Tautonia rosea: one gene and its partner. The protein of the gene in region 1 interacts with the protein of each later gene in a pairwise test. Links are inferred from orthologs where the notes say so. Each region holds a gene or a part of one and is shown on either strand. Other genes may lie near its edges.

Region 1 (3,038 bases):
CCAGATCGGCCCCCACAAGAAGGGCAGCTATCTGCTGACCTTCTTCCGGGTCGAGGGGGAGAAGCTCAAGGAAATCGTCTCCGACCTTCACCTCGACGAGTTGGTGGTCCGAGAGCTGATCCTCAAAGTGCATCCCAAGCTGGTCGATCACCTGGTGACGCAGGCCATGTCCTTCACACCGACCGACGAAAGTGCACCGCCCGAAGATGAAGATCGCCGCGACCGTCGCGACCGAGGGGAACGACGAGGACGTGATCGCGACCGCGACCGAGACCGTGATCGCGATTGATCGGTTTCGCTCGCTCGCCGTCGGGTTGCCCATCCTGATTCGACTTCTCGGCTTGTGTCCGGTGGGTCCATGTGGTACGGTTCTTTCAAGGTGACAACCGTTTAGTGTTGTGTGTCCGTGTTCCGTCCGCAATCCGCCGTGACCCACCGGTCCGGAGCCGGGGAGGTTCGTCTCGATGGCCGACTTCAACAAGGTGTTCTTGATCGGACGCCTGACCCATGACCCCGAGCTGCGATACACCCCCAGTGGGGCTCCGGTCAGCGACCTTCGACTGGCCACCAGCCGCGTTTACAATACCAAAGACGGGGATCGCCGCGAGGAGACCCTGTACATCGACATCACCGTCTGGAACCGTCAGGCCGAAAACTGCTGCCAGTACCTCAAGAAAGGCAGCCAGATCCACGTCGACGGCTTCCTGAAAATGGATTCCTGGGAAGATCGGAACAGTGGCGAGCGACGGACCAAGATCAAGGTCGAGGCCGATCGCGTCCAGTTCCTCGATAGCCGCCGCGGTGACGAAACCGGTAGCGCTCCTTCCCGGAATGATGTCGAGTACGATGATCCTCCGGCTCGAGAGCCCCGTCGGGCCGCTCCCGACAGCAGCGAGCCCCGAGGGGCCTCCAACGGCTCCGGCCCCCGACCGTACGCTCCTCCTCCTCGCCGGCCGGCCCCCAGCCACGACGAACAAGGCGACGAGGATATTCCGTTCTAACCCGACCCATACCACGCAACCGCAAGGCGATTGCACGGCCCGACCCGCCGACGGCGCAGGGCTCGCGCCGCCCGACGAGACGAGGACGCGACATCATGGCCAAGACCCCCAGCAAGACCAAGCAGGCCAAGGCCGCCGCCAAGGCCGCCCGAGCCAAATCTCACACCCAGTCGCAAAGTCAGGCGGCTCAGGCGATCCTCGGCGCAACGCGACGCCCGGGGTGGGAACGCCGGCATAATCACCCGACCCGCCCGAAAAACGGTTACATGCACGTCCTCTTGACCAACAAGGTCGCCAAGCTCGGGGAGCCCGGCGATCTGGTCAAGGTACGCCCGGGTTACGCGCGCAACTTCCTGCTTCCGCAGGGGCTTGCGACCTTCGCTACCCCGCACAACCTGCGGATTGTTGAGAAACACCGCTCCCGGCTCAAGGCCCTGGAAGAGGCCAAGCGTTCCGACCTTCAGAACCTTGCTGCTCAACTCTCCCAGCGCTCGATCACCATCGAGGCCAACGCCAACGAGGAAGGCCACCTCTACGGCTCGGTCAACGCCCAGCAGATTGCCGCCGCCCTGGCGACCGATGGGGTCCAGATCGATGCCGAGAACGTCCGAATCGAGGGCCCGCTGAAGGAACTCGGCTTCTACAGCATCCCGATCCATCTGGGGATGGAGATCACCGGCGAGGTCAAGCTCTGGGTGGTCCCGACCCACGTCGAAGGGGACGAGGCAGGGGCCTGACCCCTGTGTTTGCCCTGGCAGAATCATTGCTCCAGGCAGGATCGTAACGATCACAAGGGCGTCAGTGGACCAGTCCTGGGTCTGGGACGCCCCTTTTCCTTCGTGTTGGTCCCCTGATCCGGCCGATCAAGAATACTGGTTGACGGCCGGCCGAACCGCAGCCTCCCTTACGTTTCGACAGAGCCATGGATTCGGCCCTGCGGCGATCGCCCGCTCTTGGCTTGATCCGCGAGGGGTCGGCCCGGCCATTCGCCGCCCGCGATCGGTCGGAGCTGCCTGCTGATGTCCCCCTACGCCAATGGTCACGGCAACGGTCATCATTCCCGAAACGCAGCCACGTCGTCGGCTCCGCCCGACGACCGTCTGCCCCCTCAGAACCTTGAAGCCGAGCGTGGCGTGCTCGGCTCCATCTTGCTCGACAACGAAGTCCTCCACGATGTCGTGCCGCTACTCCGGCCCGAGGACTTCTACCGCGATGCCCATCAGACGCTCTACACCGTCATCCGCGAACTGTACGACCTCGGTCGACCCGTCGATACCCTGCTCCTCGCCGAGGAACTCCAGCGCCGCGAACAATACGATCGCCTCGGCGGCGACGAGCTGATTGGTTCGATCATCAACAGCGTTCCCCACGCCGCCAACGCCCTGCACTACGCGGTCATCGTCCGAGAAAAGTCGGTCCTCCGCCAGCTCATCGGCGGCGCCCACGAGATCCTCAAGGATAGCTACGACAGCATCAAGTCGGCCGACGAGGTGCTCCAGAACGCCGAACGCCAGGTCTTCCGGATCGCCGAGGAGCAGGCCACCGGCGAGACCGTCGACCTGCAGGACATCGTCACCGAGGCCATGGACCGGATCGCCTTGCGGTCCGAGTCGCGGCACCCGATCACCGGAACCGCCAGCGGCCTGCTCGACCTCGACGACATTACGACTGGTTTCCAGGGCTCTCAGCTCATCATCCTCGCCGCCCGCCCGAGTATGGGTAAAACGGCCATTGCTTTGAATATCTGTGAGAACGTTGCCCTGACCCAGAACAAGGCCGTCCTCTTCGTCTCGCTCGAAATGGGCAAGCTGGAGATCGCCGACCGAATGCTCGGCGCCCGGGCCAAGGTCGATGGCCACAAGCTCCGCACCGGCCAGGGCCTCAACCAGCGTGACATGACCATGCTCGGCCGAGCCTATGACGAACTCCGGGCCGGTGCTCCCGTCCTGATCGACGACACCCCTACCCGCAACATGCTCCAGATCACGGCCAACGCCCGCCGGATCAAGCTTCGCCAGGCCAAGACCAGCCAGGACC
Region 2 (3,437 bases), on another replicon or contig:
GTGACGGAATCGATGGGGTGGATGCTGGCGGTCGTCGGGGGCGTGGCGGCCATCGCCTGGTTGGTGCGATCTGGGCGGCTTGGCGGGGGCGATTTCGTCATCCGGCTGGGACCGGGGGATCGGGTCGAGGTGACGGGGAAGGTTCCGAGGTCGAAGGTGCCGGGCATTGCGGGTTTCTTCCGGGATCAGGCCGGGGGAGTGCCGCGGGGGAGGATCGTGGGGACATTCGGGCCGGGAGGGACGCCCCGGCTCTGGTTTTCTCCAACGATCGGCCCGGCACTGCGGCAGCGAGCCCGGAATTTCCTGATTGAACACCTTCGCTGAATCGTCGCGCCCTTCCAATCGCGGGCCAATTATTCGAGAATCAAGCGTCTTGAGCCTGCGCCCCGATTTTGGCGCGCCGAACGTGAAAGTATTGCGACGATGAGCAAACGCAAGTCGAAGTCGACCGCCAAAGCCGAGCCCACGCCGAGTCTTGAGGAATCGTCCTCTCAGGGCCGTGATCTGGTCCTTTCGGAACTGGAGGAGCAGGGGCCGCCGTTGCCGAACCGGCTGCCGATCTTGCCACTGCGCGCCGATGTCGTGTTCCCGCAAACCGTGGTGCCACTGGTTGTCAATCGCCCGGCCGGAATGAAGCTGATCGACGATGTGCACGGCTCGACCGGCGACCGCCTGATTGGTCTGGCGACCCAGCGCTCACCGGACGTCGAGGAACCGACGCTCGACGACCTGTACGACACGATCTGCGTCGGGTCGATCCTGAAGATGCTGAAGTTCCCTGATGGCTCGACCCGGATCGTCTGCCAGGGACTCGGCCGCGCCCGATTGTCTGAAATCGACCGGACCGAGCCGTATCTGGTGGGGCAGGTCGAACCGCTGGAGGAAGCGGTCGAGGAAGGGGAAGAACTCGACGCCCTGGTCCATCTGGTCAACGGTCTGTTCAACCGCCTGAGCGACAACATTCCCGAGGAGCTTCAGGTCGCGGCCATGAACACCCGAGACCCGGCGCGACTGGCCGACCTGCTCGGCTCCAGCTTGCCTTTCTCGGTCGAAGAAAAGCTGGAGATGCTGTCTGAGCTGGACGTGAAGTCACGCCTGATGCTCCTGGGGCAATATCTCACGCGGCACCTGAACGTGATGGAACTGTCGACCAAGATTCAGGCTCAGGTCGGCTCGGAGATCACAAGAGCGCAGCGCGAGCACTTCCTCCGCCAGCAACTGAAGGCGATTCAAGAAGAACTCGGCGAGATGGAGCCCGAGGCCGCTGAGGCCCGCGAGCTGGAACGGAAGATCCGCCGCGCGAAGCTGCCGCCCGAGGCCCGCGCCGAGGCCCGACGCGAGATCGACCGCCTGGCCGGAATGCACCCCAGCTCGGCCGAATACTCGATCGTGCGCACCTATGTTGATTGGCTCGCAAGCCTTCCCTGGGCGAAGGCGAGCAAGGATCACCTTGACCTGAAGCACGCCCGAACCGTGCTTGACGAAGATCACTTCGACCTGGAAAAGATCAAGGAACGAATTCTTGAATACCTCGCTGTTCGGAAGCTGAAGAAGGACATGAAAGGGCCGATCCTCTGCTTCGTCGGTCCTCCGGGGACGGGGAAGACGAGCCTCGGCCGGTCGATCGCCCGAGCGATGGGCCGGGAGTTCGTGCGGATCAGTCTCGGCGGCGTGCACGACGAGGCCGAGATCCGGGGGCATCGGCGCACTTATGTCGCCGCGATGCCGGGTCGGATCATTCAGGGGTTGCGCAAGGCGGGAACGAATAATCCAGTGTTCATGCTGGACGAGGTCGATAAGCTGGGTGCCGATTTCCGGGGAGATCCGTCGGCCGCTCTGCTCGAAGTGCTGGACCCGGAACAAAACTCGACGTTCCGCGACAACTACCTCGACATTGACTTCGATCTGTCGCGAATCATGTTCATTGCCACGGCAAACATGCTGGAGACCATTCCCGGCCCCTTGCTCGACCGCATGGAAGTGCTGGAACTTCCGGGCTATGCCGAGGAAGAAAAGATCCTCATCGCGCAGCGGTTCCTGATTCCCAAGCAACTTGAAAACCACGGGTTGACCTCAAAACAACTGGCGATTGGTGATGATGCCATCCGCCGTGTCATTGCCGACTACACGCGAGAAGCAGGTCTGCGGAACCTGGAACGCGAGGTGGCCGCAATCTGCCGAAAGGTGGCCCGCAAGCGAGCCGAGGGCTTGAAGGTCAGTGCAAATGTCGGCGCTGATGACGTGCCGACCTACCTCGGCCCGCCAAAGCACTTCCGCGAGGTCGCCGCGCGAACCGGGGTGCCTGGTGTCGCCACCGGCCTGGCCTGGACCCCGACGGGAGGCGAGATCCTGTTCATTGAGGCGAGCGGGATGCCAGGCAAAGGCTCGTTCACCCTGACCGGCTTGCTTGGCGAATCAATGAAGGAAAGCGCGCACGCGGCCATGAGCTACTTGAAGTCTCACACAACGTCGCTGGGAATCGATCCGGCTCGTTTTGCAAAAACAGATGTTCACATTCATGTTCCTGCCGGAGCTGTGCCAAAAGATGGCCCTTCGGCCGGTGTGGCGATTGCGGCGGCGCTGATCAGTCTCTTTCGTGATGAGCCCATTCGTCGTGACCTGGCAATGACCGGCGAGTTGACCCTGACCGGACGGGTCTTGCCTGTCGGTGGTGTCAAGGAAAAGGTGCTTGGGGCGCGTCGAGCGGGAATCAAGACAGTCTTGATTCCTCGATATAATGAGAAAGATCTGGTGGATCTGTCTGAAGAAGTGCGCAGCGATTTGACCTTCCAGAGCGTCGAATCGCTCGACGACGTGGTGAACGCCTTGTTTGCGGAGCCGGTACCGAAGTCGACCGGGAAGAAGTCTGGGGCCTCGAAATCATCGGTCTCATCCCGGTCGAAAGGGACCGGCCCTTCGCGACGCGCAGCACGCTGAGCCGATCAACTCGTTGAAGGATCCGCGCGATGGCCCAGGACCCGCTGTGCCTGCTCTGCGTCGAGCCGAGCTTTCCGGGTCGCCTGGGAGCCGTGACGGACTGGCTGGTTCGGACACGGGGCTATCGCTGCTGGTTTGCCAGCAACCGGATCAGTCCACGTGAGTTCTGGCCCGAGTCGGTCGGCCGCGGCCTGGAACTCTTGCAGTACGAGGTAGGAGGGGTAGCCTGGGAACCCTCGGTGCCCTGGACGAGGAGCCTGGAGCGCTGGTTCTGCCATGCCCATGGCGTCTGGGAACTGCTGGAGGCTCAGCGACCACGTCCGGTAGACGTGGTCCCGGCCCGGTCGAGCGGCCTGGGTTCGACCTTGTTTGTCCCTGGCTTCGATACAAGGGTTCCCCTGGTCAACCTGTTCGATGGATACCTTCATCCTCGCCGGAACGATCTGGCTGAGGAAGTGGCTGATGGTGTCGCCTCGGAGCCGAACATGCTGCGGGAGTTC

What was found.
Region 2: the proteins of rplI (region 1) and lon interact in binary tests that used the Escherichia coli proteins (3 or more experiments, as listed by UniProt). The link is inferred for Tautonia rosea from one-to-one orthologs.

Annotation. Positions count from the first base shown.
Region 1 is NZ_JABBYO010000003.1:317,175-320,212, forward strand. The notes cover bases 199-2,917. They hold rplI (50S ribosomal protein L9), read left to right. Parts: upstream 199-1,096; coding sequence 1,097-1,738; downstream 1,739-2,917. Other genes in these bases: rpsF (30S ribosomal protein S6), read left to right, coding at 199-289; HG800_RS06675 (single-stranded DNA-binding protein), read left to right, coding at 465-1,001; dnaB (replicative DNA helicase), read left to right, coding at 2,021-2,917. In the rest of the region: more of rpsF, read left to right, coding at 1-198; more of dnaB, read left to right, coding at 2,918-3,038.
Region 2 is NZ_JABBYO010000002.1:467,117-470,553, forward strand. Bases 63-3,180 are described here. They hold lon (endopeptidase La), read left to right. Parts: upstream 63-423; coding sequence 424-2,937; downstream 2,938-3,180. Other genes in these bases: HG800_RS04720 (hypothetical protein), read left to right, coding at 63-324; HG800_RS04730 (hypothetical protein), read left to right, coding at 2,967-3,180. Outside these bases: HG800_RS04715 (metalloprotease), read left to right, coding at 1-4; more of HG800_RS04720, read left to right, coding at 1-62; more of HG800_RS04730, read left to right, coding at 3,181-3,437.